DNA from 4 places in the Bradyrhizobium sp. USDA 4501 genome. Region 3 is predicted to be linked to each of the others. Evidence: predicted binding sites of a transcription regulator. Region 3 holds the regulator's gene; each other region holds the start of a gene.
What was found. Region 3 encodes PhoB, which activates phosphate uptake and scavenging genes when phosphate is short. Its sites were predicted from a motif close to TGTCATNNANCTGTCAT; they were not measured.

Region 1 (5,890 bases), 4.0 Mb from region 3:
TCACCAACGCGCAGTGCTCGCCGAATACCGTGCACTGGACCTACGACACCTACATGCTCGCCCACGCCACCGGCCAGGCGCTGGTGAAGGCGGGCGGGGACACCTGGTTCTTCCTCACCGCCGATTACGCGTTCGGCGCCGCGCTCGAGCGCGACACCACGTCAGTCGTCACCGCCAATGGCGGCAAGGTGGTCGGCGGCGTCAAGCATCCGCTCAACACCGCTGACTTCTCCTCCTTCCTGCTGCAGGCGCAGGCTTCCAAGGCCAAGATCATCGGCCTCGCCAATGCCGGCGGCGACACCACCAACTCCATCAAGCAGGCGGCCGAGTTCGGCATCGTCAAGGGCGGCCAGAAGCTCGCGGCGCTGCTGCTGTTCCTCACCGACGTCAAGGCGATCGGGCTCGAGACCGCGCAGGGCCTCAACTTCACCGAGACGTTCTACTGGGACCTCAACGACAAGACCCGTGCCTTCTCCAAGCGCTTCTCGGACCGGATGAAGAACAGCGCGCCCCCGACCATGGTGCAGGCCGGCGTCTATGCGGGCCTCATGCATTACTTCAAGGCGCTGGAAGCGCTCGGTGGCAATCCGCATGACGGCGCCAAGGTGGTCGCGAAGATGAAGACGATCCCGACCGACGATCCGCTGTTCGGCAAGGGCGAGGTCGAGGCCAACGGCCGCGTCACCCACGATGCCTATCTGTTCGAAGTGAAGAAGCCCTCGGAGTCCAAGGGACCGTGGGACTTCTACAAGCTGGTCGGCACCGTGCCGGGCAACCAGGCCTTCACGCCGCTCGACAAGAGCGCCTGCGCGCTTCTGAAGAAGTGACGATCATGCCCGCCGGCCATGCGCGTGGCCGGCGGGCTTCATCTATCTAGCGAAAGCTCATTCGATGCAGGCTCTCTACGCACAGCTTCTGGTGGGACTGATCAACGGCTCGTTCTACGCGCTGCTCAGTCTGGGGCTCGCCGTCATCTTCGGCATGCTCAACATCATCAATTTCGCGCATGGCGCGCTCTACATGATGGGCGCCTTCGTGGCGTATTTCCTGCTCAACCTGGGCGGCATCAATTACTGGTGGGCGCTGATCATCGCACCCGTCGTGGTCGGCATCTTCGGCATGATCCTCGAGCGGACCATGCTGCAATGGCTGACCGGCCTCGATCATCTCTACGGATTGCTGCTGACCTTCGGCATCGCGCTGATCGTGCAGGGCGTGTTCCAGAACTATTTCGGCTCCTCGGGCCTGCCTTACTCGATCCCCGATCAGCTCAAGGGCGGCGTCAATCTCGGCTTCATGTTCCTGCCGATCTATCGTGGCTGGGTCGTCATCTTCTCGCTCGTGGTGTGCCTTGCGACCTGGTTCCTGATCGAGAAGACGCAGCTCGGCGCCTACCTGCGCGCCGCGACCGAGAACCCGACGCTGGTGCGCGCGTTCGGCATCAACGTGCCGCGCATGATCACGCTGACCTACGGGCTCGGCGTCGGTCTTGCCGCGCTCGCCGGCGTGCTGTCGGCGCCGATCAACCAGGTCCGCCCGCTGATGGGCGCCGATCTCATCATTGTGGTGTTCGCGGTGGTCGTGATCGGCGGCATGGGCTCGATCATGGGCTCGATCATCACCGGCTTCGCGCTAGGCGTGATCGAGGGACTGACCAAGTATTTTTATCCCGAGGCCTCCAACACCGTGGTGTTTGTCCTGATGGTGGTGGTGTTGCTGGTGAAGCCAACGGGACTGACGGGACGGGCGGCTTGATATGTCAGCATTGACCGACGATACACTTCCGATCACGCCGCGCGCGATGCGCGACGAAATGATCGTATTCGCCGCGATGGCGCTGCTGCTGGCGATCGTGCCGTGGACGGGGATCTATCCGTTCTTCGTCATGCAGGCGCTGTGCTTCGCGCTGCTCGCCTGCGCCTTCAACCTCCTGATCGGCTATGGCGGCCTGCTGTCATTCGGCCACGCGATGTTCCTCGGCACCGCCGGTTACGTCTCGGCCCACGCGCTGAAGGTGTGGGGGCTGACGCCGGAGCTCGGCATCCTGGTCGGCACCGCGGCCGCGGCCTTGCTCGGCTTGGTCACCGGCTACATCTCGATCAAGCGGCAGGGCATCTATTTCTCGATGATCACGCTGGCGCTGTCGCAGCTGCTTTACTTCCTCTATTTGCAGGCGCCGTTCACCCATGGTGAAGACGGCATCCAGGGCATTCCGCAAGGCCACCTGCTCGGCATCTTCGATCTCTCGAAGCCGCTGGTGCTTTACTATGTCGTGCTGGTCGGCTTCCTCGCCGGGTTCCTGCTGATCTACCGCACCATCAACTCGCCGTTCGGCGAGGTGCTGAAGTCGATCCGCGAAAACGAGCCGCGGGCGATTTCGCTTGGCTACAAGACCGACCAGTACAAGCTGCTCGCCTTCATCCTGTCGGGCACGCTGGCGGGCTTTGCCGGCTCGCTGAAGGTGTTCGTGGCGCAGAATGCCTCGCTCACCGACGTGCACTGGTCGATGTCCGGTGAAATCGTGCTCATGACGCTGGTCGGCGGTCTCGGCACCATCTTCGGCCCGGTGGTCGGCGCCTTCGTGATCATCGCCATGCAGCAATATCTCGCCGGTTTCGGCCAGTGGGTGACGGTGATCCAGGGCGTGATCTTCGTGGCCTGCGTGCTGCTGTTCCGGCGTGGCCTGGTCGGTGAGTTGGCCCATTTGTTGCGGCGGTCGCTGTAGGGCAGGTCCCGGCGACTTTCGGCCGACATAGCGGTGGACGACCGCCCGCTCGGGCGGTCGATCCCGATGCTTTCCCCGCCAGATGCTCTATGACAGTTCTGTGACAGTCGCTAAAAGGGCTGTCCCGGAATGATGGAACTGAGACATGCTGCGCTGGTTTCGCGCCTTCCTGCCCAAGGAAGAGCGGTTTTTCGACCTGTTCGCCCGACACGCCCAGACCTCCGTGCAATGCGCATTGGCGTTGCAGGACATGCTGAAGGGCGGGGAGGAGACTCCGGTCTTTTGCCAGCGCGTCAATCAGTTCGAGAACGACGCCGATAGCGTCACCCGCGAGGTCCTGACCGCGGTTCGCCGCACCTTCATCACCCCGTTCGATCGTGGCGATATCAAGAACCTGATCACCTCGATGGACGACGCGGTCGACCAGATGCAGGCGACCGCAAAGGCGGTCATGCTGTTCGAGGTGCGCGAGTTCGAGCCGCCGATGCGCGAGATGGGTGGCCTGATCGTCGAATGCGCCAATCTGGTCGGCCGCGCGCTGCCCCTGTTGCAGTCGATCGGCCACAACGTCTCGATGCTGACCCAGATCACCGAGGAACTGACCAAGCTCGAGGGCCGGGTCGACGATCTCCAGGATATCGGGCTCAAGGAGCTGTTCCTGAAGCACCGCGACGCCAACACGATGGACTACATCGTCGGCGCGGAGATCTACGACCATCTCGAGAAAGTGGCCGACCGTTTCGACGACGTGGCGAACGAGATCAACTCGATCGTGATCGAGCAAGTCTGAGCATGATCCGGAAAAGTGTGATGCGGTTTTCCCTGCGACAAACGCGAAGCGTTTGCGCGGCGATCATGCTCAACAAAGCACAATAGAGTGGGGCATCACGTGGACGCCACGCTGGGTCTTCCAATTCTGACCATCCTGATCGCGGTCGCGCTGCTGTTCGACTTCCTGAACGGCCTGCACGACGCCGCGAACTCGATCGCGACCATCGTCTCGACCCGCGTGCTGCGGCCGCAATATGCGGTGTTCTGGGCGGCGTTCTTCAACTTCCTCGCGTTCCTGGTGTTCGGCCTGCACGTTGCCAACACGATCGGCACCGGGATCATCGAGCCGTCGGTGGTGGATGCGACCGTGATCTTCGCAGCATTGGTCGGCGCGATCGTCTGGAACGTGATCACCTGGGCGCTGGGCATTCCGTCGTCGAGCTCGCACGCGCTGATCGGCGGCCTGGTCGGCGCCGGCATGGCGAAGGCGGGGATTTCGGCGGCGGTGTGGAGCGGGCTCTCCAAGACCTTGCTCGCGATCGTGCTGTCGCCGCTGGTCGGCTTCCTGCTGGCGCTGGTGCTGGTCGCGATCGTGTCCTGGCTCTCGGTGCGCTCGACGCCGTTCGCGGTCGATCGCGCATTCCGCATCCTGCAATTCGCCTCGGCGTCGCTCTATTCGCTCGGCCATGGCGGCAACGACGCGCAAAAGACCATGGGCATCATCGCCGTGCTGCTCTATTCGCAGGGCCATCTCGGCGACACCTTCGAAATTCCGTTCTGGGTGGTGCTGGCCTGCCAGGGCGCGATGGCGCTGGGTACCCTGATGGGCGGCTGGCGGATCGTCCGCACCATGGGGCTGCGGATCACCAAGCTGACGCCGATGCAGGGTTTCTGCGCCGAAACCGGCGGCGCCGTGACGCTGTTCATGGCGACCTATCTCGGGGTTCCCGTATCGACCACGCACACCATCACGGGCGCCATCGTCGGCGTCGGCGCCGCACGGCGGCTTTCCGCCGTGCGCTGGAATGTGGCGAGCTCGATCGTCTACGCCTGGGTGATCACGATCCCGGCGTCGGCCGCGGTCGCAGCCGCGAGCTATTGGGCGGTGCAGATTCTGAAGTAGCGTTTTCGAGCGAAGTGGAAGCCGGTTCGCGTTAAGAAAACGCGTCCCAAAAAGGAGTAATCAGCCGACCAGCTTCAGCCCGACGATGCCGGCAACGATCAGTCCGATGCTGGCAAGCCGCATCGCGGTCGCGGGTTCGCCGAGCAGGATGATGCCGAGCGCCGCGGTGCCGACCGCGCCGATCCCGGTCCAGACCGCATAGGCGGTTCCAATCGGCAGCGTCTTCAGCGCGAGGCCGAGCAGGATCACGCTGCCGGCCATCGCCGCCAGCGTCAGCACCGACGGCACCAGCCGCGAGAAACCTTCGGTATATTTCAGCCCGATCGCCCAGCCGATCTCGAGCAGGCCAGCGGTGAACAGAATGGTCCAAGCCATCACGAACCCTCCAGATAAGGCAGGGTCGTCCCCGCGAATGGTATGGTGAGGAGAAGGTCGTCCTTCCGGTGCCCATATGGGGATGGTGCGGGCGTTCCGCATTGCGACAAAACGCCCTTGATTGCGCCCGTTTTCCCTGCCAAATGCCCCGCCATGTCCGACATTTCAGTTTCAGCCGAATCGCCGTCCCGCTCGCCGCTTTCAGAGGAAGTGGCGCGACGGCGTACCTTTGCGATCATCTCGCACCCGGACGCCGGCAAGACCACGCTGACGGAAAAGCTGCTGCTGTTCGGGGGCGCCATCAATCTCGCGGGCCAGGTCAAGGCCAAGGGCGAGCGGCGCAACACGCGCTCGGACTGGATGAAGATCGAGCGCGAGCGCGGCATCTCGGTCGTCACCTCGGTGATGACCTTCGAGTTCAACGACCTCGTGTTCAACCTCTTGGACACGCCGGGCCACGAGGACTTTTCGGAAGATACCTATCGCACGCTGACCGCGGTCGATTCCGCTGTGATGGTGATCGACGCGGCGAAAGGCATCGAGGCGCGCACGCGAAAGCTGTTCGAGGTGTGCCGGCTGCGTGACATCCCGATCATCACCTTCATCAACAAGATGGACCGCGAGAGCCGCGACACGTTCGAGCTTCTGGACGAGATCGAGAAGACGCTGGCGCTCGACACGACGCCGATGACCTGGCCGGTCGGCCGCGGCCGCGACTTCCTCGGCACCTATGACGTCGTCAATGGCGGCGTGCGGCTGCTCGAGGGCGGCGGCGCCAAGACCGGCGCCACCGAGCAGATCGACATCGCCGATCTCGGCAAGCGCAATCCCAATCTCGACGTCGCCGAGGTCAAGGACGAGCTCGCGCTGGCCTCGGAAGCCTGCAAGCCGTTCGA
Region 2 (5,890 bases), 4.1 Mb from region 3:
CCGATGGCGAGGCCAGGATCTTGTAGGTGCCGAGGTTCGGGTTCTTGGCGATCGCGGTCAGCCCGAGCACCAGCGCGTTGACCACGCAATCGACGCGACCCGACGACATTTCCAGCATCACCTCGTCGCGCGACTTCAGCGACTTGATGGTGGCGTTCGGCGCAAAGCGGCGCGCCACCGCCTCGTTGGCCGAGCCGACGTCGACCGCGATCTTGACCTCGGGCTTGTTGATGTCGGCCCAGGTCTTGGCTTCCAGCCCCTTCCTCAGCATCGCGCCGAACGGATGCGGGAACACCAGATTGGTGAAATCGACCACCAGCGCGCGCTGCGGCGTCGGGTTGAGCGCGAAGCCGAGGTCGATCTTGTTGGCCTGCAGATCAAGGATTGAATTGCCGTAGGTCGACTCGACATATTCCAGCTTGACGTCGAGCAGTTTGACCAGGTCGTTGGCCATCTCGATCGAGAAGCCGGACCAGGTGCCCGAGGCGAGGTCCTTGTTGAAATAGGGCAGCTCGCCCGGCAGCACCGCGATCCGCAGCACCTTGTTGGCCCGGATGCGATCCAGCGTGTTGTCGGCTGGCGTCTGCGCCGAGGCCGGCGTTGCCATCGCGGCCGCGAGCGCCGCGCCGCTGCCGATCCCGAGCGCATAGCGCAGCGCGTCGCGGCGATCTTCGGAGATTTTGATGTCGTCGGATTGAGTCAAGCGGGCCTCCCTGCACCAGATCGGGGGAAGCCTAGCGTCGGTATCCGGTGCCAGCAAGTGCGCGCGCCTGCACCATTGGTAGGCAAGGCGAGGGCGCGGTCGCCTACGTGCCGGACTTCACCTCTCCCGCTTGTGGGGGAGGTCGAATAAGCCGCGAACCGCGCCCCTAGGGGTTAGCAACGATAGGTCATGTTCGCCCCTGTGACCGAAGAAAAGAAAACGGCGGGGAAGCTCAGTTCGGCTACCCAATCGAGCACTTGGTTGTCTGTCTGGGTTTCTGGACTTGAAAGGTGTGGAAACTGAAAAAGCACCGTCCCGTGAATGTCCAAAAGAACGAGACGATCGATAACCCAAACATCACCGTCGTCGGTCGAGAAAAATTTTGCCAGCAATTCTGCTGTTCCGTCAGAACGAAGCCTGAGAGTGGGGCCGTTGTTCAGGGTGCCGTTCAAGAAGCCGGACAGCTTGCAATCGCCGTAACGAATAGGCGCGCTCCAACTGAGGTCAAGGGTTTGGATGGCATGTGTCGCAACACCCTTATAGCTTTCTGGCTGGTCGGTCGCCGAGCTTTTGCTTTCAAGATGTTCTTTCAACATAGCGTACGCCTCCTTCTAGCCCGCGAATTGCGAGCAACCTCTGGTTTAAAGGGAGGGCGCAAAAGGACCAGTGAGCTGCCTCACAATCTACAATCGCGATTTAGTGATCCTCCCCCGTAAGCGGGGGAGGACAGAGCGTGCTCGTGCCCAGAATCAATATCGTCCCGGCACGTACATCTCCTGCGGGATCGGGCCGCGGTGATAGTCCGGGCTGCGCACCCGCGGCGGCAGCACCACCGGCTGGTGGGTGACCGCCTGATAGGGGATCAGGCTCAAGAGATGCGAGATGCAGTTGAGCCGGGCGCGCTTCTTGTCGACTGCATCGACGATCCACCACGGCGAGTCCTGCAGGTGCGTGCGTTCCAGCATCGTTTCCTTCGCCTTGGTGTAGAGCTCCCAGCGGGTCCGCGCCTCGACGTCCATCGGGCTCAGCTTCCACTGCTTCAGCGGATCCTGGATCCGCATCGAGAAGCGGAACGCCTGTTCCTCGTCGGTGATCGAGAACCAGTATTTCAGGAGGACGGTGCCGGAGCGGATCAGCATGCGCTCGAATTCCGGCACCGAGTTGAAGAATTCCTCATACTGCTCGTCGCTGCAGAACCCCATCACCTTCTCGACGCCGGCGCGGTTGTACCAGCTGCGGTCGAACAGCACGATCTCGCCGCCGGCCGGCAGATGCGAGACATAGCGCTGGAAGTACCATTGCGTGCGCTCGCGCTCGTTGGGCGCCGGCAGCGCCGCGATCCGGCAGACCCGCGGGTTGAGCCGCTGGGTGATGCGCTTGATCACGCCGCCCTTGCCGGCGGAATCGCGGCCCTCGAACAGCACGACGACCTTTTTCTTCTCGTGCTGCACCCAGTCCTGCAGCTTGACCAACTCGCCCTGCAGCCGCAGCAATTCGCGGAAATAGAACTTGCGGTCGATCGACGGCCTGCCGGCGGCGCCGTCATGGTCGAGCTCGTCGAGCCTCATGTCGTCGAGCTCGAGCTCGAGTTCCTCGTCGAGGCTGTCGGCCATCTCCTGATGGATCCGGGCGCGCAAGGCTTCATCCCGCAAGGCTTCGTCGGTGAGGGCGGAGGTCGTCATCAAGGTCCGTCTTTCAGTGTGTTAGATGGATCGGACGGCAGCATTGACGGGCGATGTTACCCCTCTATGACAATGCCGTGACCGCTGTTTCACGCCGCCGGGCGGACTGTGCTAACAAGCCGACAAAACCAAAAAGGGAGATGTGCCGATGATTTCACTCACGTCAAAAGACGTCCTGCCGGAGGACGGCACCGCCGGCACGCTGGTCGGGCGGGTCTGGTTGCCGCAGGCCGGCGGGCCGGCCGTCGTCGCGGTGCGGGCAGACGGTGTGTTCGATGTCACGGCGCGGTTCCCGACGGTGAGCGCGCTCTGCGAGGAAAGCGATCCCGCGGCCGCGCTGCGCGCCACGGGCGGCGAGCGGATCGGCGATTTCGAGGCGATCCTCGCCAACACCCCGCCCGACGGCCGCGACAAGGCCAGGCCGCACCTGCTGGCGCCGGTCGATCTCCAGGTGCTGAAGGCCGCCGGCGTCACCTTCGCGATCTCGATGCTGGAGCGCGTGATCGAGGAGCGGGCGCGCGGCAATCCGTCCTCGGCGGACGCGATCCGCAAGGAAGTGGTGCGCCTGGTCGGCGACGATCTCTCCAAGCTGAAGCCCGGCTCCGAGCAGGCGATGAAACTGAAGCAGGTGCTGATCGATCAGAATGCCTGGAGCCAGTATCTCGAGGTCGGCATCGGTCCCGACGCCGAAGTGTTCACCAAGGCGCCGACGCTGTCCTCGGTCGGATCAGGCATGGATGCCGGGCTGCATCCGAAGTCGACCTGGAATAATCCGGAGCCGGAGGTCGTGCTTGTTGTCTCCGCCGCCGGCAAGATCGTCGGCGCCGCGCTGGGCAACGACGTCAATCTGCGCGACTTCGAGGGGCGCTCGGCGCTGTTGCTGTCGAAGGCCAAGGACAACAACGCGTCCTGCGCGATCGGCCCGCTGCTCCGGCTGTTCGACCAGACCTTCTCGCTCGACGATGTCAGGAAGATGGATGTCGGCCTGACCGTGACTGGCGCAGACGGCTTCGTGCTCGAGGGCCATTCCTCGATCAGCAAGATCAGCCGCGACCCGACCGATCTGGTCGCCCAGACCATCGGCCCCGTGCATCAATATCCTGATGGATTTGCGCTGTTCCTCGGCACGATGTTCGCGCCGGTCAAGGATCGCGATTCCAAGGGCGAGGGCTTTACCCACAAGCGCGACGACATCGTGACCATCGCCGCACCACAGCTCGGCAAGCTGGTCAACCGGATGCGCAATAGCGACGAATGCGAGCCCTGGACCTTCGGCGTCGGTGCGCTGATGAAGAACCTCGCACAGCGCAAGGTGCTCTGAGGATCGGGACGGGACGGCGACTCCACTACCTCGGCTGCTTCGTCGGCCGTGTGCGGCCTGTCGCGTGGCGGCAGGTCGGCGCCGGGTTGCGCCGACAATCCGGTGACGTTCAGCCGCCTCTCGCAGCGCGTTGAACGACGACGATGGTGACTGTGCCGAAGCGGCGGCGTTGTCGAACATGTTCAGAAACCTGCGCGGCAGATCGACCGTGTGGCGCAACTTGAGCGCGTTAAAACACGCGGAATTTGCCGCTTTTTCCTAGCTTTATGTGAACCAGTTCATCCTCGTTCGCGCCGGTCCGCTCCAGCATATCGGCTCGACGCGAACAGAAGGAATCGCGGACATGAGCGAGCAGCCATCAAACGGAATGCCCGATTGGCTCACCACCGATATGCTGGTCATTGCCGTATCACTGGCCATCATCGTGATTGGGATATGGATCGCGCCGTAGCCTGGTTGTCGCGGCGAGGCCGTCCGGCCGGGCAGGGCGCCAGCGCCAATCACTGTTGCCCGACGGCGCAAGCCTCTTTTGCAAAACGGAACGAGATGCAAAGCTCGGACGATTCACACACTCAGTGCCGTCCCTGCGAAAGCAGGGACCCATAACCCCAAATGCAAATTGTTAAGCGATGCTGCAACGGCGAGTCCCTCTCACAACAACTGCTGCGGCGTATGGGTCCCGGCCTTCGCCGGGACGACACTGTGGGGTTGGCATCATTCGAGTGACCAACCAACGCCCTCACACCGGCAACGCCGTCGAATACTTCACCTGGCTCAGCGCAAAGCTCGACTCGATGGAGGCGATGCCGTCGAGCCGGGTCAGCTTGTTCTTCAGGAATGCCTCGTAGGAGGAAAGGTCGGCGGCGACGACGCGCAGCAGATAGTCGCGGTTGCCGGTCATCAGGTAGCATTCGAGCACCTCGTCCCATTTCGAGATCGCGCGCGCGAAGCGGTTGAGGTCTTCCTCCTTCTGCCGCGCCAGCTTGATCGAGATGAAGACGGAGACGTGCAGCCCGATCGACTTCTGGTCGACGGTTGCGATGTAGCGAGAGATCACGCCGCGCTCCTCGAGCAGCTTGACCCGGCGGTGGCAGGGCGACACCGACAGCCCGACCTTGTCGGCGAGTTCCTGCATGGTCATGCGGCTGTCGGTCTGGAGCAGACTCAGGATCTTGCGGTCGATGGCATCGAGGGCAGGCATTGGGATGAACTCGTTAGTTGAAGTCGGATCGTGGGAATTTATCCCAATTTTTGCTGTGCTGTCGCGTGGAATTGAGATTTTCGCCGCCGCCTGCGGCAGTAACATTCCGGCATATCGCCCGGAGCATTGCCATGGGAATCGCGCCCGAACGCCTCGACATGCTGTCTGCCCTGGCCCGCAAGGTGCTGTGGCTGTCGTCATGGACCATCCATCACGCCAACCATGTGCGGCCCTCTACCGACGGGTTGAAGGTCGGCGGCCACCAGGCCTCGTCGGCCTCGCTCGCCAACATCATGTCGGCGCTTTATTTCTCGGTGTTGCGCCCGCAGGACCGCGTCGCGGTGAAGCCGCATGCGAGCCCGGTGTTCCACGCCATCCAGTATCTGTTCGGCCACCAAACCCGCGATAAGCTGGAGAATTTTCGCGGCTACAAGGGCGCGCAGTCCTACCCCTCGCGCACCAAGGACAGCGACGACGTCGACTTCTCGACCGGCTCGGTCGGCCTCGGCGTCGCGCAGACCTTGTTCGCCTCGCTGGTGCAGGACTACGTCAAGGCGCACGGCTGGCTGCAGGACCGGCCGGAGGGCCGCATGATCGCGCTGGTCGGCGACGCCGAGATGGACGAGGGCAACATCTTCGAGGCGCTGCTCGAAGGCTGGAAGCACGGCCTGCGCAACACCTGGTGGGTGGTCGACTACAACAGGCAGTCGCTCGACGCCGTGGTGCGCGAGGGGCTGTGGGCCAAGTTCGAGACCATGTTCCGCAACTTCGGCTGGGACGTGGTGATCGTGAAGTACGGCAAGCTGATGCTCGAGGCGTTCGCCGAGCCCGGCGGCGAGGCGCTGCGGCGCTGGATCGACAACTGCCCGAACCAGATGTACGCCGCGCTCTGCTTCCAGGGCGGCGCCGCGTTCCGCAAGCATCTGCGCGACGACATCGGCGACCAGGGCGAGGTGTCGGCGCTGATCGAGCGCCGCAGCGAC
Region 3 (5,890 bases):
TCAAGCTCGGTGACCTCACCTTCTATTGGATCACCCGTATCTCGGCGATTTCGGTTCTGTTGATCCTCGGCGGCATCATCCTGTCGCTGATCGTCGGCGCCTGGCCGGCGATGAAGGAATACGGCTTCGCCTTCCTCTGGACGCAGCGCTGGGCGCCCTCGGCCGATCCACCGGTGCTCGGCGCGCTCGGCCCGATCTACGGCACGCTGATCACCTCGGTCATCGCGATGCTGATTGCCATTCCGGTCGGCATCGGCATCGCCGTGTTCCTCACCGAGCTCTGCCCGCAAATGCTGCGCCGCCCGATCGGCATCGCGATCGAGCTGCTCGCCGGCATCCCCTCGATCATCTACGGCATGTGGGGCTTCTTCGTGCTCGGCCCGTTCCTGGCCAACACGTTCCAGCCCTTCATGATCCGGATCTTCGAGGGCGTCCCGGTGCTGGGCGCGGTGTTCGCAGGCCCGCCGTCCTATCTCAGCCTGTTCAACGCCGCGCTGATCCTTGCGATCATGGTGCTGCCCTTCATCACCGCGATCTCGGTCGACGTGTTCAAGACCGTGCCGCCGGTGCTGAAAGAGGCCGCCTACGGCATGGGCTGCACCACCTGGGAAGTCGTCCGCAGCGTCGTGATCCCCTACACCCGCGTCGGCGTGATCGGCGGCATCATGCTGGCGCTCGGCCGCGCCCTCGGCGAGACCATGGCGGTGACCTTCATCATCGGCAACTCGTTCCGGATCTCGTCGTCGATCTTCGCGCCGGGCACCACGATCTCGGCGGCGATCGCCAGCGAATTCGCCGAGAGCGACGGCCTGCACCAGTCCGGCCTGATCCTGCTCGGCCTGCTGTTGTTCGTGCTGACCTTCTTCGTGCTCGCCGGCGCGCGGCTGATGCTGATGCGGCTTGAAAAGAAGGCGGGGAAGTAACGCCATGAACCCGATCTACAAATCCCGCCGCCGCAGCGACATCGTCATCCGCGCACTCTGTGTCGGCGCGGCGCTGTTCGGCGTCACCTGGCTGGCGCTGATCCTGATCACGCTGCTCTATAACGGCCTTGCCGGCCTCAGCGTGCAGCTGTTCACCCAGAACACGCCGCCGCCCGGCTCGACCGAAGGCGGCTTGCTCAACGCCATCGTCGGCTCGGTCATCATGACCGTGATCGGCGTCGGCATCGGCGCGCCGCTTGGCCTGTTCGCCGGCACCTACCTCGCCGAATACGGCAAGCACGACAAGCTGACCTCGGTGATCCGCTTCATCAACGACATCCTGCTCAGCGCGCCGTCGATCATCATCGGCCTGTTCATCTATGGTGCGGTGGTGGTGCCGATGCGCGGCTTCTCGGCGATCGCAGGCAGCCTTGCGCTCGCGGTGATCGTGATCCCGGTCGTGCTGCGCACCACCGAGGACATGCTGCTCTTGGTGCCCAATCCGCTGCGCGAGGCCGCCTCCGCGCTCGGCCTGCCGCGTTCGCTGGTGATCAAGCGGATCGCTTATCGTGCCGCGCGATCGGGTCTGATCACCGGTGTGCTGCTGGCGACCGCCCGCGTCGCCGGCGAGACCGCGCCGCTGCTGTTCACCGCGCTGTCGAACCAGTTCTTCAGCCTGGATCTGACCAAGACGATGGCCAACCTGCCAGTGACCATCAACAACTTCGTGCAGAGCCCCTACGCCTACTGGAAAGAGCTGGCGTGGAGCGGCGCGCTGCTCATCACATTCACCGTGCTCGCGTTGAATATCGGCGCGCGTATCCTTGGTGCCGAAAGGGCCGCAAAATGACCGAGCTTTCCGTCTCCACGACTGCCGCAGGCCACATTCCCCAGGTTCCGCTGCCGGAAGCGCCTCCGAAAGTCACGGTGCGCAACCTCAACTTCTATTACGGCGAGCACCACGCGCTGAAGAACATCAACCTGACGCTCGGCACCAACCGCGTCACGGCGTTCATCGGCCCGTCTGGCTGCGGCAAGTCGACCCTGCTGCGCATCTTCAACCGGATGTACGACCTGTATCCGGGCCAGCGCGCGGTCGGCCAGCTGATGCTGGACCAGACCAACATTCTCGACCCCAAGCTCGACCTCAACTTGCTGCGCGCGCGGGTCGGCATGGTGTTCCAGAAGCCGACGCCGTTCCCGATGACGATCTACGAGAACATCGCCTTCGGCATCCGCCTCTATGAGAAGATCTCGAAGTCCGAGATGGACGACCGGGTCGAGAAGGCGCTGCGCGGCGGCGCGCTGTGGAACGAGGTCAAGGACAAGCTGAACGCCTCCGGCCTGTCGCTCTCCGGCGGCCAGCAGCAGCGCCTGTGCATCGCGCGCACCGTGGCGGTGCGCCCCGAGGTGATCCTGTTCGACGAGCCGTGCTCGGCGCTCGACCCGATCTCGACCGCCAAGGTCGAGGAGCTGATCCAGGAACTCTCCGAGGACTACACGATCGCGATCGTCACCCACAACATGCAGCAGGCGGCGCGCGTCTCCGACAAGACCGCCTTCATGTATCTCGGCGAGCTGATCGAGTTCGACGACACCAACAAGATCTTCACCTCACCGAGCGATCGGCGCACCCAGGACTACATCACCGGCCGGTTCGGTTGACCGGCGCATGATCCGGAAAAGTGGAAACCGGTTTTCCGATCAGGTCATGCTAAAATTCAGGACACGAAACCATGATCCCCGGGATCATGGTTGAGGGAGACAAGCGATGGCTTCTGAACATACCGCCAAGGCATTCGACAGCGACCTGCAGGAGTTGACCCGCCTGGTCGCCGAGATGGGCGGCCTGGTCGAACGGATGATCACCGAGTCGGTCGACGCGCTGATCCGTCGCGACGTCGCGCTCGGCAAGCGCGTGGTCGCCGCCGACATCGAGATCGACAATCTGCAGCGCAACATCGAAGAGCGCGCGGTGCTGACGATCGCGCGCCGCCAGCCGATGGCGATCGACCTGCGTGAGATCGTCAGCGCGATGCGCGTCGCCACCGATCTCGAGCGGATCGGCGACCTCGCCAAGAACATGGGCAAGCGCGTCGCGGCGCTGGAGAGCGATTTCCAGCCGCTGAAGTTGATCCGCGGCCTCGAGCACATGACCGACCTCGTGCTGTCGCAGGTCAAGTCGGTGCTCGACGCCTATGCCGCCCACGACCTGCCGGCGGCGATGAACGTCTGGAAGGGCGACGAGGAGGTCGATGCGATCTGCACCTCGCTGTTCCGCGAACTGCTCACCTACATGATGGAAGATCCGCGCAACATCTCGTTCTGCATCCATCTGATGTTCTGCGCCAAGAACATCGAGCGGATCGGCGATCACGCCACCAATATCGCCGAGACCGTGTTCTACATGATCGAGGGCCAGCAGATCACCGACAAGCGCCCGAAGGGCGACATGACCACTTTTGCCACCACGGTGCCGGGCAACTGAGGCATGATCGGCAAGCACGGAACCGGCAAGAGCGAAACTGGACGATCCTCGCGACAAATCGTTTCCGCGGGGACTATGCTCAAGGAAGTAAGCGTTTCGGTTTGCGTCTGGGCAACGGATCACCACAGAGAAAGAACTTAAACCGATGAGCGCACGCATTCTGGTAGTCGAAGACGAGGAAGCGCTGACGACGCTGTTGCGCTACAATCTCGATGCGGAAGGCTACGATGTCGAGACGGTGGGGCGCGGCGACGATGCGGATACAAGGCTGAAGGAGCGCGTTCCCGACCTCGTGGTGCTGGACTGGATGCTGCCGGGCCTGTCCGGCATCGAACTGTGCCGCCGCCTGCGGGCGCGGCCCGAGACCAAGCAGCTTCCGATCATCATGCTGACCGCGCGCGGCGAGGAAAGCGAGCGCGTGCGCGGGCTTGCCACCGGCGCCGACGATTACATCGTCAAGCCGTTCTCGGTGCCGGAGCTGCTGGCGCGGGTGAAGGGCCTCTTGCGCCGCGCCAGCCCGGAGCGGCTTGCGACCGTGCTGACCTACGGCGACATCGAGCTCGACCGCGAGAAGCGCCGCGTGGCGCGCTCGGGCCGTCCGATCGATCTCGGGCCGACCGAGTATCGCCTGCTCGAATTCTTCCTCGAGCATCCCGGCCGCGTGTTCAGCCGCGAGCAATTGCTCGACAGCGTCTGGGGCCGCGACATCTACATCGATGAGCGCACCGTCGACGTGCATATCGGCCGCCTGCGCAAGCTGCTCAATCCGGGCCGCGAGCAGGATCCGATCCGCACCGTGCGCGGCGCCGGCTACGCGCTCGACGACCGCTTTGCCAAGGCCGAGCCGCAGCCGTAACGGCCATGCGGCATTCATAAACCGCAACACGGCGTCGTCCCGGCGCAAGCCGGGACCCATACGCCGCGGCCAGCGCAATCGGCACGCGGCCAGACGGCTTTCTAACAACACCCATTCGTGGTTATGGGTCCCGGCCTGCGCCGGGACGAGGCCGGTGATGTAGCGGTAGTCCGGATGGAGCCGACGGGTCGCGCGAACGAGCGCCCCGTTGGCTCCATCCGGGCTGCGTCACACAAAAAAATCCCCGCTTTCGCGGGGATTTGTCTTTGAGGTCTTCCGTCGTTTTCCCGAGTGCTCACTTGATCTGCGGTTTCGCCGACGGCCGGCGGCGATCGGCGGCGGGCTGGTAGGCGACGCGCGAGTGATGCGCGCAATAGGGCAGGCCGCCGAGCGCTTTGCCGCCGCAGAAGAAGAATTCCGGGCTCGAGGGATCGCCGACCGGCCAGTGACAGGTGGCCTCGTTGAGCTCGAGCAGCGACAGCCGCTGGCTCATCGGCACCACATTGTCGTAGGAGATCGGATCGGGCTCCATCTCGGCCTCGAAGGCGTGCGCCAGCGCGGTGTTGCCGCGCGAGACCGGGCGCGCCACCCGCATCATGTGCTGGGCGGGGCGGGCCTTGCGCTGCCGCGGCGCGGCCGTGGAGGGTGCCTTGGCGCGGCCGGAGAGGCCGAGCCGATGCACTTTGCCGATCACGGCGTTTCGCGTCACATTGCCAAGTTCCGCCGCGATCTGGCTGGCCGACAGGCCGGACTCCCAGAGTTTCTTCAGCTGCTCGACGCGATCGTCGGACCAGGTCAATACAGTCATCGCATTCTTCCCTTCGCGTAGCGCCGGCCAATCATTGGAGCGGCGCTGCGAGCCAATCTGGACAAATATCCCTGCGGCCAGAATCCCTTAGCCCTCGCCGGGCACGGTGTTGCGCCCGAACGTTTACGCGAGACACAAAGGCTACTTAGAGGGTCCAGTACCGCCGCACGAGATGTCGTACCCGACAGGCCAAACGCTACAATATGGCGTGACTCTGGCGCAAGAGTCCGCGGTCGTGCGTCCACATGTTCCCACACAGTTAAGCATCGCGATGAGGCTTTTCCACCGCACCGGAATGCTCCGGATTGCGCTCGTTTCGCATTGCAGGAAGGCCACTTCGTGGCGATTGACACTTACCGACCGCAGCATAGAATGCCCGCCACGTGCCGCCCGCAAAGGCGGCCGTTTTGTTTTCCGAAGCTGGCCGTTGCTGCGCTGGCGTCAAGGCGCGCGGCAATTGTCGGCTTAAAAACCGTCAGTGATCGCCATGACCAACGCTGCCACGTCGCATCTGCTCCCCGTCTTCGCCAGGGTCGATCTCGGTTTCGAGCGCGGTGAGGGCGCCTGGCTGATCGCAACCAACGGCGACCGCTATCTCGATTTCACCTCGGGCGTCGCGGTCAACGCGCTCGGGCACGCGCATCCGCATCTCGTCAAGGCGCTGCAGGAACAGGCGACCAAGCTCTGGCACATGTCGAACCTGTTCAAGAGCCCGGACGGCGAGGTGCTTGCCGCGCGGCTGTGCGAGCAGAGCTTTGCCGACTTCGTGTTCTTCTGCAATTCCGGCGCGGAAGCGATGGAGGGCGTGATCAAGC
Region 4 (5,890 bases), 3.8 Mb from region 3:
CCGATCAGGAAGTCGGGGTTCTCGGCCAGCGCCATCGCGCAGGCTTCGACCTGGGCGTTGTCGATGTTGTAGAGCTCGGCCACCGGGAATGCCGACAGGCCGTTGTTGGCGATGTGGACGAAGGCGTAGATCCGCGCCCGCGATTGCGCGACGATGAAGCGCCGCAGCGCCGCGAGGTTGTTGACGCCGGCGTCGCCCGCCGAGACCACCGTCGTGGTGCCCTGGAATTGCACCAGCTCGTCGGCGGGAATGCCGATCGCCGATCCGTACGGGTAGACGTGGCAGTGCAGATCGACCAGACCCGGCATCACGAGCTTGCCCGACGCGTCAATGGTCCTGGCGGCGCGAGCAGCCGGGATCTCGTCTTCGATCGCCTCGATGATGCCCCAGCGGATGCCGATGTCGCGCTTGCCGCGCAGCGACTGGCTGGGATCGATGACATCGCCGTTCTTGATCACGAGGTCGAACTTGTCGTCCGGCCCCATCGCCGCAGCGGCCGGCCTCGCGATGGCTGCGGCAGCGGCCGATCCCGTCACTTTCAAAAAATCCCGGCGTGAAAATTCGCTCATGGCAACGTCCCCCCGAACATTGATTTTTATGGCGCGATGATGCGTCGGACGCAGCGGTTAGGCAAGGCCGGGAAAGCCGCCCGTGCGCTCGCTCATCGGTTGTGCGCACCAACACGCGACGGCAGCAGCGTTCGAGTCAGTTGCTGAACAAGCGTTCAGAAAACTCCTCTGATTCCTGCGGAACGTTTCAACCTCCGTACGGTTTTCTCTTCGCTTATTTGAGGAGGATGAGATGAAAAAGATTGGCTTTGTTCTCGCGGCGGTTGGTGCGCTTGCGGTGGCCGTTCCGTCGATCGCGAGCGCCGAGACGGTCGTGATCAGACATGGCGGTCATCATCACTGGGACCGCGGCTGGGGCGCACGCGCCGAAATGCGCCATGACCGTGGCTGGCATCGCGGTTGGCATCATGGCTGGCATCACGGCCATGACCGGACGGTGATCATCAAGCGTCATCACTACTAAGGACCGACACAACGGAAAATGGCTCCTCACGGAGCCATTTTCTTTTCTGCTTCCTCAGGGCCAGCGGCCTCAATCCCACGCCGGCGCAAACCCCGGATTGACGCAGCGCATGTCCTTGGGCAGCGCGGCAATCGCCTTGCGGTCCGCGTCGTCGAGCTTGACCTTCAGTGCGTCGAGATTGGCCTTTTGGCTTTCGGCGCGCGAGGCTTTCGGAATAGCCGCCACTCCATCCTGATCGAGCAGCCATTTCAGCGCCACCTGCGCCGCGGTCGCATCATGCTTGCTGCCGATTTTCGCCAGCGTCTCGTCGGTGGCGAAGCGGCCCTGGGCGAGCGGACAATAGGCCACCAGCGGGATCGATTTCGCGGCGAGATATTTGCGCACCGGCGTCTGGTCCAGCATCGCGTGATATTCGATCTGGTTGCAGGCGATCGGCGCCTTGATGTCCTCGACCACGGTCTTGAGCAGCGCGGTGGTGAAATTGGCGACGCCGATCGCGCGAGTGCGGCCTTCCTCCCTCAGCTTCATCAGCGTCTCGAAGACGGCAGGCAGCTTCATACTCCGCGACGGCCAGTGCACCAGATAGAGATCGACGTGATCGAGCCGCAGCTTCTTCAGGCTGGCGTCGAACGCTGTCCTGATCGCATCCGGCGCCAGGTTCTCGTGCCAGACCTTGGTGGTCACGTGCAGGTCCCTGCGCGCGACATTCGAGGCAGCGATCGCCGCCCCGATCGCCTCTTCATTGCCGTACATCTCGGCGGTGTCGATATGCCGATAGCCGAGCCCAAGCGCGCTCTCGACCGCCGCGCGGCAGGTATCGCCCTGCATGCGGAAGGTGCCGAGCCCGAGCTGCGGCAGGCTGATGCCCTGTGTCTGCAGATTTTCCATGGATAGCTCCTGACGCGTGGGACGCCGATGCCATCGACGACGTCACGCCAGCAAATCGTTTCGTGGGAATGAAATTGGCAGGACTGCCGACACGCAGTCTGCCCGCAAACCGGGCCCTCGGGCAAGACGCCGGCAATCAAGATGTCGCGACGGATCAGAGACGGCGCTAGATGTGCTGCGCCATGATCTGGCCGGGCCGCGCGTCCGGCCGCGGCTCGATATCGACCGACCAGAGGTCGTGGTTGTCGACGTCCTTCAGCGTCACCGTCATCACGCCGGTCTTGCCGTCGATGTCGACGCGGCCGAAGAATTGCAGCCCGAAGCACGGCGCGAGATTGTCGCCCTGCTCGGCCGAGCAGCCCTTCTGGTACATCGCCTTCGGGCCAAAGGTGTTGTCGAGCTCGCCCGGCGACCAGGTGCCGGCATGCAGCGGACCGGAGACGAACTCCCAGAACGGCTCGAACTCCTGGAACACCGCGCGGTTCGGATCATAGTGATGCGCGGCGGTGTAGTGCATGTCGGCGGTGAGCCACACCGTGTTGCGGACCCCGGCGCGCTTCATGAAGGACAACAGATCGGCGATCTCGTGCTCGCGCCGCGCGGGCGGCCCGTCGCCGAGCGCGACCGCATCGAGGCTGACGAGGCCGATCGGCAGATCCGCCGCGATCACCTTCCAGACAGCATCCGACGCCACCAGCTCCCGCTTCAGCCAGGCGAGCTGGCTCTGGCCGAGGATGCAGGCGTGGTCCGGATCGCCATGCTTGTTCCAGCTGGAATCGCGATAGGAGCGCATGTCGATGATGAAGACGTCGAGCAGCGGCCCGTAGGGAATCTTGCGGTAGACGCGGCCATCGCGCTCCGGCATCAGCCGCATGGGCATGAATTCGTGGAAGGCGCGGCGTGCCCGTGCCACCAGGCGCGAGCTGCCGTCCGCCTCATAGCCGGTCGCATCGGTGGTGCCGAGTGGCGACCAGTCGTCGGCCACCTCGTGGTCGTCCCACTGCGCGAACATCGGCACCTCGGCGTGGAAGGCGCGGAAACTCTCGTCGAGCCAGTTGTATTTGTAGTTGCCGCGAAACTGATCGAGGCTCTGCGCGACGACGGATTTCTCCTCGGTGACGATGTTGCGCCAGATCTCACCGTTTGGGAGTTTCTGCTCCGACGGCACCGTGCAATCGGCGTAGATGTGATCGCCGGAATGGATGAAGAAGTCCGGACGCTCGTCCAGCATGGTGCGGTAGCTGCGCAAGCCGCCGCGCGCGGGGTCGATGCCCCAGCCCTGCCCGACGACGTCGCCGGACCAGACGAACGAGACGGGACGCCGGTCGGCCGGCGCGGTTCGGAAATGGCCGACCCGGCTTTCGCCTGATGTGCCCTCGCGGTCCTCGAAGCGCACGCGATAGAACAGGTCCTGGCCCGGCGGCAGGCCGTCGAGCAGCAGCTTGGCGGTGAAGTCGCGCTCGGGCAGCGCATCGGCGGACACGATGCGCAGGATGCTGGCGAAGCTTTCGACCGCGGCGCATTCGATGTGCATCCGCGCGGCGCGATCGGCGCGCGCCCAGATGACAGCGGAATCGCTTGCCACGTCGCCGGACTGGATGCCCGCAATCGCGGGCCGATCCGCGGCGCGGCTCAGATACGGTCTTGCCAGCGCGCCGAATCCCGCCAGCGCCGCGGTCGACGCCGAGCGCACCAGAAGCTGGCGCCGGGTGAGGCCTCGCCGCCTCGCGGAGTTCGCTGTCGGCATCGAATAACCTTCGTCGAATCGCAACGAAGGTTTTGCCTGCGCTCCTTGACTCCGGCCTTACGGTTTCTTGACTCTCCGCCGACGGTTTTGCGACGGCGGGATGACTCGGGGGCGGCTGCTGGGACGGCGGCCCCGGATATCGAGCGCTCAAGCACCAAACCCGTCATCCTGAGGAGGTCGCGAAGCGGCCGTCTCGAAGGATGAACGGCCCGTCCGTGGCCGATCCATCCTTCGAGGCTCGCTTCGCTCGCACCTCAGGATGACGGGTCAAGGATTGACGCACTTCGAGAAAGCAGAGGCGCGAGAGCGCCGCCTCACCGATGCCAGTTGCAGATGCCGCCGGTGCGGCACGGCCAGGTCTGGATCCGTGTGTCACGGGCCTCCGCATCGAGCGGGTTCGAGTGGCGGCGCGCGAGCTTGGCACGGGCGGGCACGCGCGCTTCCGCGCGCTTCTTCTCGTGCGGCGCGGTCACCCTGGTGGTCCGCACGGCTTTCTTCGGCGCGACTTTCGGCTCCTCGACCTGCGGCTCGACATTCGCATGCTGATCGGGGCCATGGTCGGTCTTCGCCTCGACCGGAACGGGCTCGAACTGCGCCGGCGGGCCAAGCGGCTTCGGCGACAACACTGCGCGTGAAAGATCGAGGCTGAAGAACTCGCTGGGGCGATACTCGTCAGCCAACGCCACGCCGCCCAAAGCCAGGCACGCGGTACAAACGGTTGCAACAAAAGCGTTTTTCAGGACCATCAAACGGCCTCCTGAAATCACTCGAACAGACAGCCATCATGTAGGGGCTCGGGCGTACGAATCCAGCCACCGCTTGCAGGCAGGGTTGCCGGTCAACCAGGGCGGCTGTGGAAAGTTCCCCGGCCTTACTCCGCCGCCTGCGCCAGCGGCTGGCTGATCGCGCGCTCCAGCCGAGCGCATTCGGTGCGGTAGCGGGCGACGTTGCCCTCCTTGATGTGGCCATAACCACGCACGAGCTCCGCAGCCTTCGCCAGCGCCACGAGGCGCGGCAAGTCGAGCGGCTTCTTGCCGTCGAGGTGACGCAGGATCATCGCCGAATACTCGACCGGCAATGCGCGCTCCATCTTGCGCTCGGCGGTATAGCCGAAGATGTCGAAGGCGGTGCCGCGCAGGCCCTTCAGCCTTGCGAGCATGCCGAACGCCGTGAAGATCCACGGACCGAATTCACGCTTCTGCAGCCGCCCGGTGACGGGATCGCGCTGGGCCAGCAGCGGCGGCGCCAGCAAGACCTTCAAGCCGGAATTGCCTTGGAATTGTTCCCTCAAGGCCTTGCTGAACTCGCCGTCGGAATAGAGCCGCGCGACTTCGTATTCATCCTTGTAGGCCATCAGCTTGAACAGGCCCTTTGCGAAGGCCTCCGTCAGGTCCTGCGAGCCCGGCGCGGCCGCCGCCTCGGCGGTGCGGACGCGCGCTACATCGTCGAGATAGCGCCTGGCGTAGGCCGCGTCCTGATAGTCGGTGAGGAATTTGGCGCGGAACGCGATCGCCTCATCAAGCGTCTTCTTGGCCGGCGCGGCGCCGGCGCTCTTGAAGCGTGCGGCGCTGACCACGCGTTGCAGATCATGCGCGGCGAGCCGGCCCCACAAGAACGCGGTCTTGTTCATCTCGATGGCGGCGCCGTTGAGCTCGATCGCCTTCAGGATCGCTTCCAGCGACAGCGGGATCGCGCCGCGCTGAAAGGCAAAGCCGAGCATGAAGGCGTTGGTGGCGATGCTGTCGCCCATCAGCGCGGTGGCAAGCCCGGTGGCGTCGAGGATATCGAGGTCGCCAGGCGTCACCGCGCCGTTTAGCGCATCGCGCATCGAGCTGGCTTCGAAGTCGATATCGGGATCGATCACGAAGCTCGCGGTCGGCAAGAGATCGGCGTTGACCACGGCGCGGGTGACGCCGCGCTCGGCGCGGCTCAGCGCCGGCACGCTGGTGGCGACGACGAGGTCGCAGCCGAGGATCAGGTTGGCATTGCCCGGTGCGATGCGCACCGTGGTCAGCATGTCGGAGGCGGGCGCGAGCCGGACATGGCTCATCACGGCGCCGTTCTTCTGCGACAGGCCGGTGAAGTCGAGCGTCGAACAGGCGAGCCCCTCGACATGCGCGGCCATGCCGAGCAGCGCGCCGATGGTGATCACACCGGTGCCGCCGATGCCGGTGATCAGGATGTTGTAGGGATTGCTCAACGCGGCCACAGGCGGCGTCGGCA

Region 1: the regulator PhoB is predicted to act here: its motif matches at 2,815-2,831, upstream of ACVWZM_RS43435 (DUF47 domain-containing protein).
Region 2: the regulator PhoB is predicted to act here: its motif matches at 2,441-2,457, upstream of ppk2 (polyphosphate kinase 2).
Region 4: the regulator PhoB is predicted to act here: its motif matches at 3,757-3,773, upstream of ACVWZM_RS07070 (alkaline phosphatase D family protein).

The regions. Positions count from the first base shown of each region.
Region 1 is NZ_JBSSEX010000001.1:9,270,945-9,276,834, reverse strand. It holds gene ACVWZM_RS43450 (ABC transporter substrate-binding protein) at 1-827, shown strand, start outside; gene ACVWZM_RS43445 (branched-chain amino acid ABC transporter permease) at 892-1,755, shown strand; gene ACVWZM_RS43440 (branched-chain amino acid ABC transporter permease) at 1,757-2,725, shown strand; gene ACVWZM_RS43435 (DUF47 domain-containing protein) at 2,871-3,515, shown strand; gene ACVWZM_RS43430 (inorganic phosphate transporter) at 3,615-4,619, shown strand; gene sugE (quaternary ammonium compound efflux SMR transporter SugE) at 4,680-4,994, opposite strand; gene ACVWZM_RS43420 (peptide chain release factor 3) at 5,148-5,890, shown strand, end outside.
Region 2 is NZ_JBSSEX010000001.1:1,238,953-1,244,842, reverse strand. It holds gene ACVWZM_RS05895 (transporter substrate-binding domain-containing protein) at 1-703, opposite strand, end outside; gene ACVWZM_RS05890 (DUF6294 family protein) at 877-1,299, opposite strand; gene ppk2 (polyphosphate kinase 2) at 1,453-2,385, opposite strand; gene ACVWZM_RS05880 (fumarylacetoacetate hydrolase family protein) at 2,534-3,706, shown strand; gene ACVWZM_RS05875 (Lrp/AsnC family transcriptional regulator) at 4,446-4,907, opposite strand; gene ACVWZM_RS05870 (transketolase) at 5,039-5,890, shown strand, end outside.
Region 3 is NZ_JBSSEX010000001.1:5,303,612-5,309,501, forward strand. It holds gene pstC (phosphate ABC transporter permease subunit PstC) at 1-923, shown strand, start outside; gene pstA (phosphate ABC transporter permease PstA) at 928-1,773, shown strand; gene pstB (phosphate ABC transporter ATP-binding protein PstB) at 1,770-2,588, shown strand; gene phoU (phosphate signaling complex protein PhoU) at 2,695-3,411, shown strand; gene phoB (phosphate regulon transcriptional regulator PhoB) at 3,557-4,267, shown strand; gene ACVWZM_RS24175 (GcrA family cell cycle regulator) at 4,563-5,075, opposite strand; gene ACVWZM_RS24180 (aspartate aminotransferase family protein) at 5,563-5,890, shown strand, end outside.
Region 4 is NZ_JBSSEX010000001.1:1,508,975-1,514,864, forward strand. It holds gene ACVWZM_RS07055 (amidohydrolase family protein) at 1-569, opposite strand, end outside; gene ACVWZM_RS07060 (hypothetical protein) at 802-1,032, shown strand; gene ACVWZM_RS07065 (aldo/keto reductase) at 1,102-1,920, opposite strand; gene ACVWZM_RS07070 (alkaline phosphatase D family protein) at 2,087-3,667, opposite strand; gene ACVWZM_RS07075 (hypothetical protein) at 3,982-4,413, opposite strand; gene ACVWZM_RS07080 (indolepyruvate ferredoxin oxidoreductase family protein) at 4,539-5,890, opposite strand, start outside.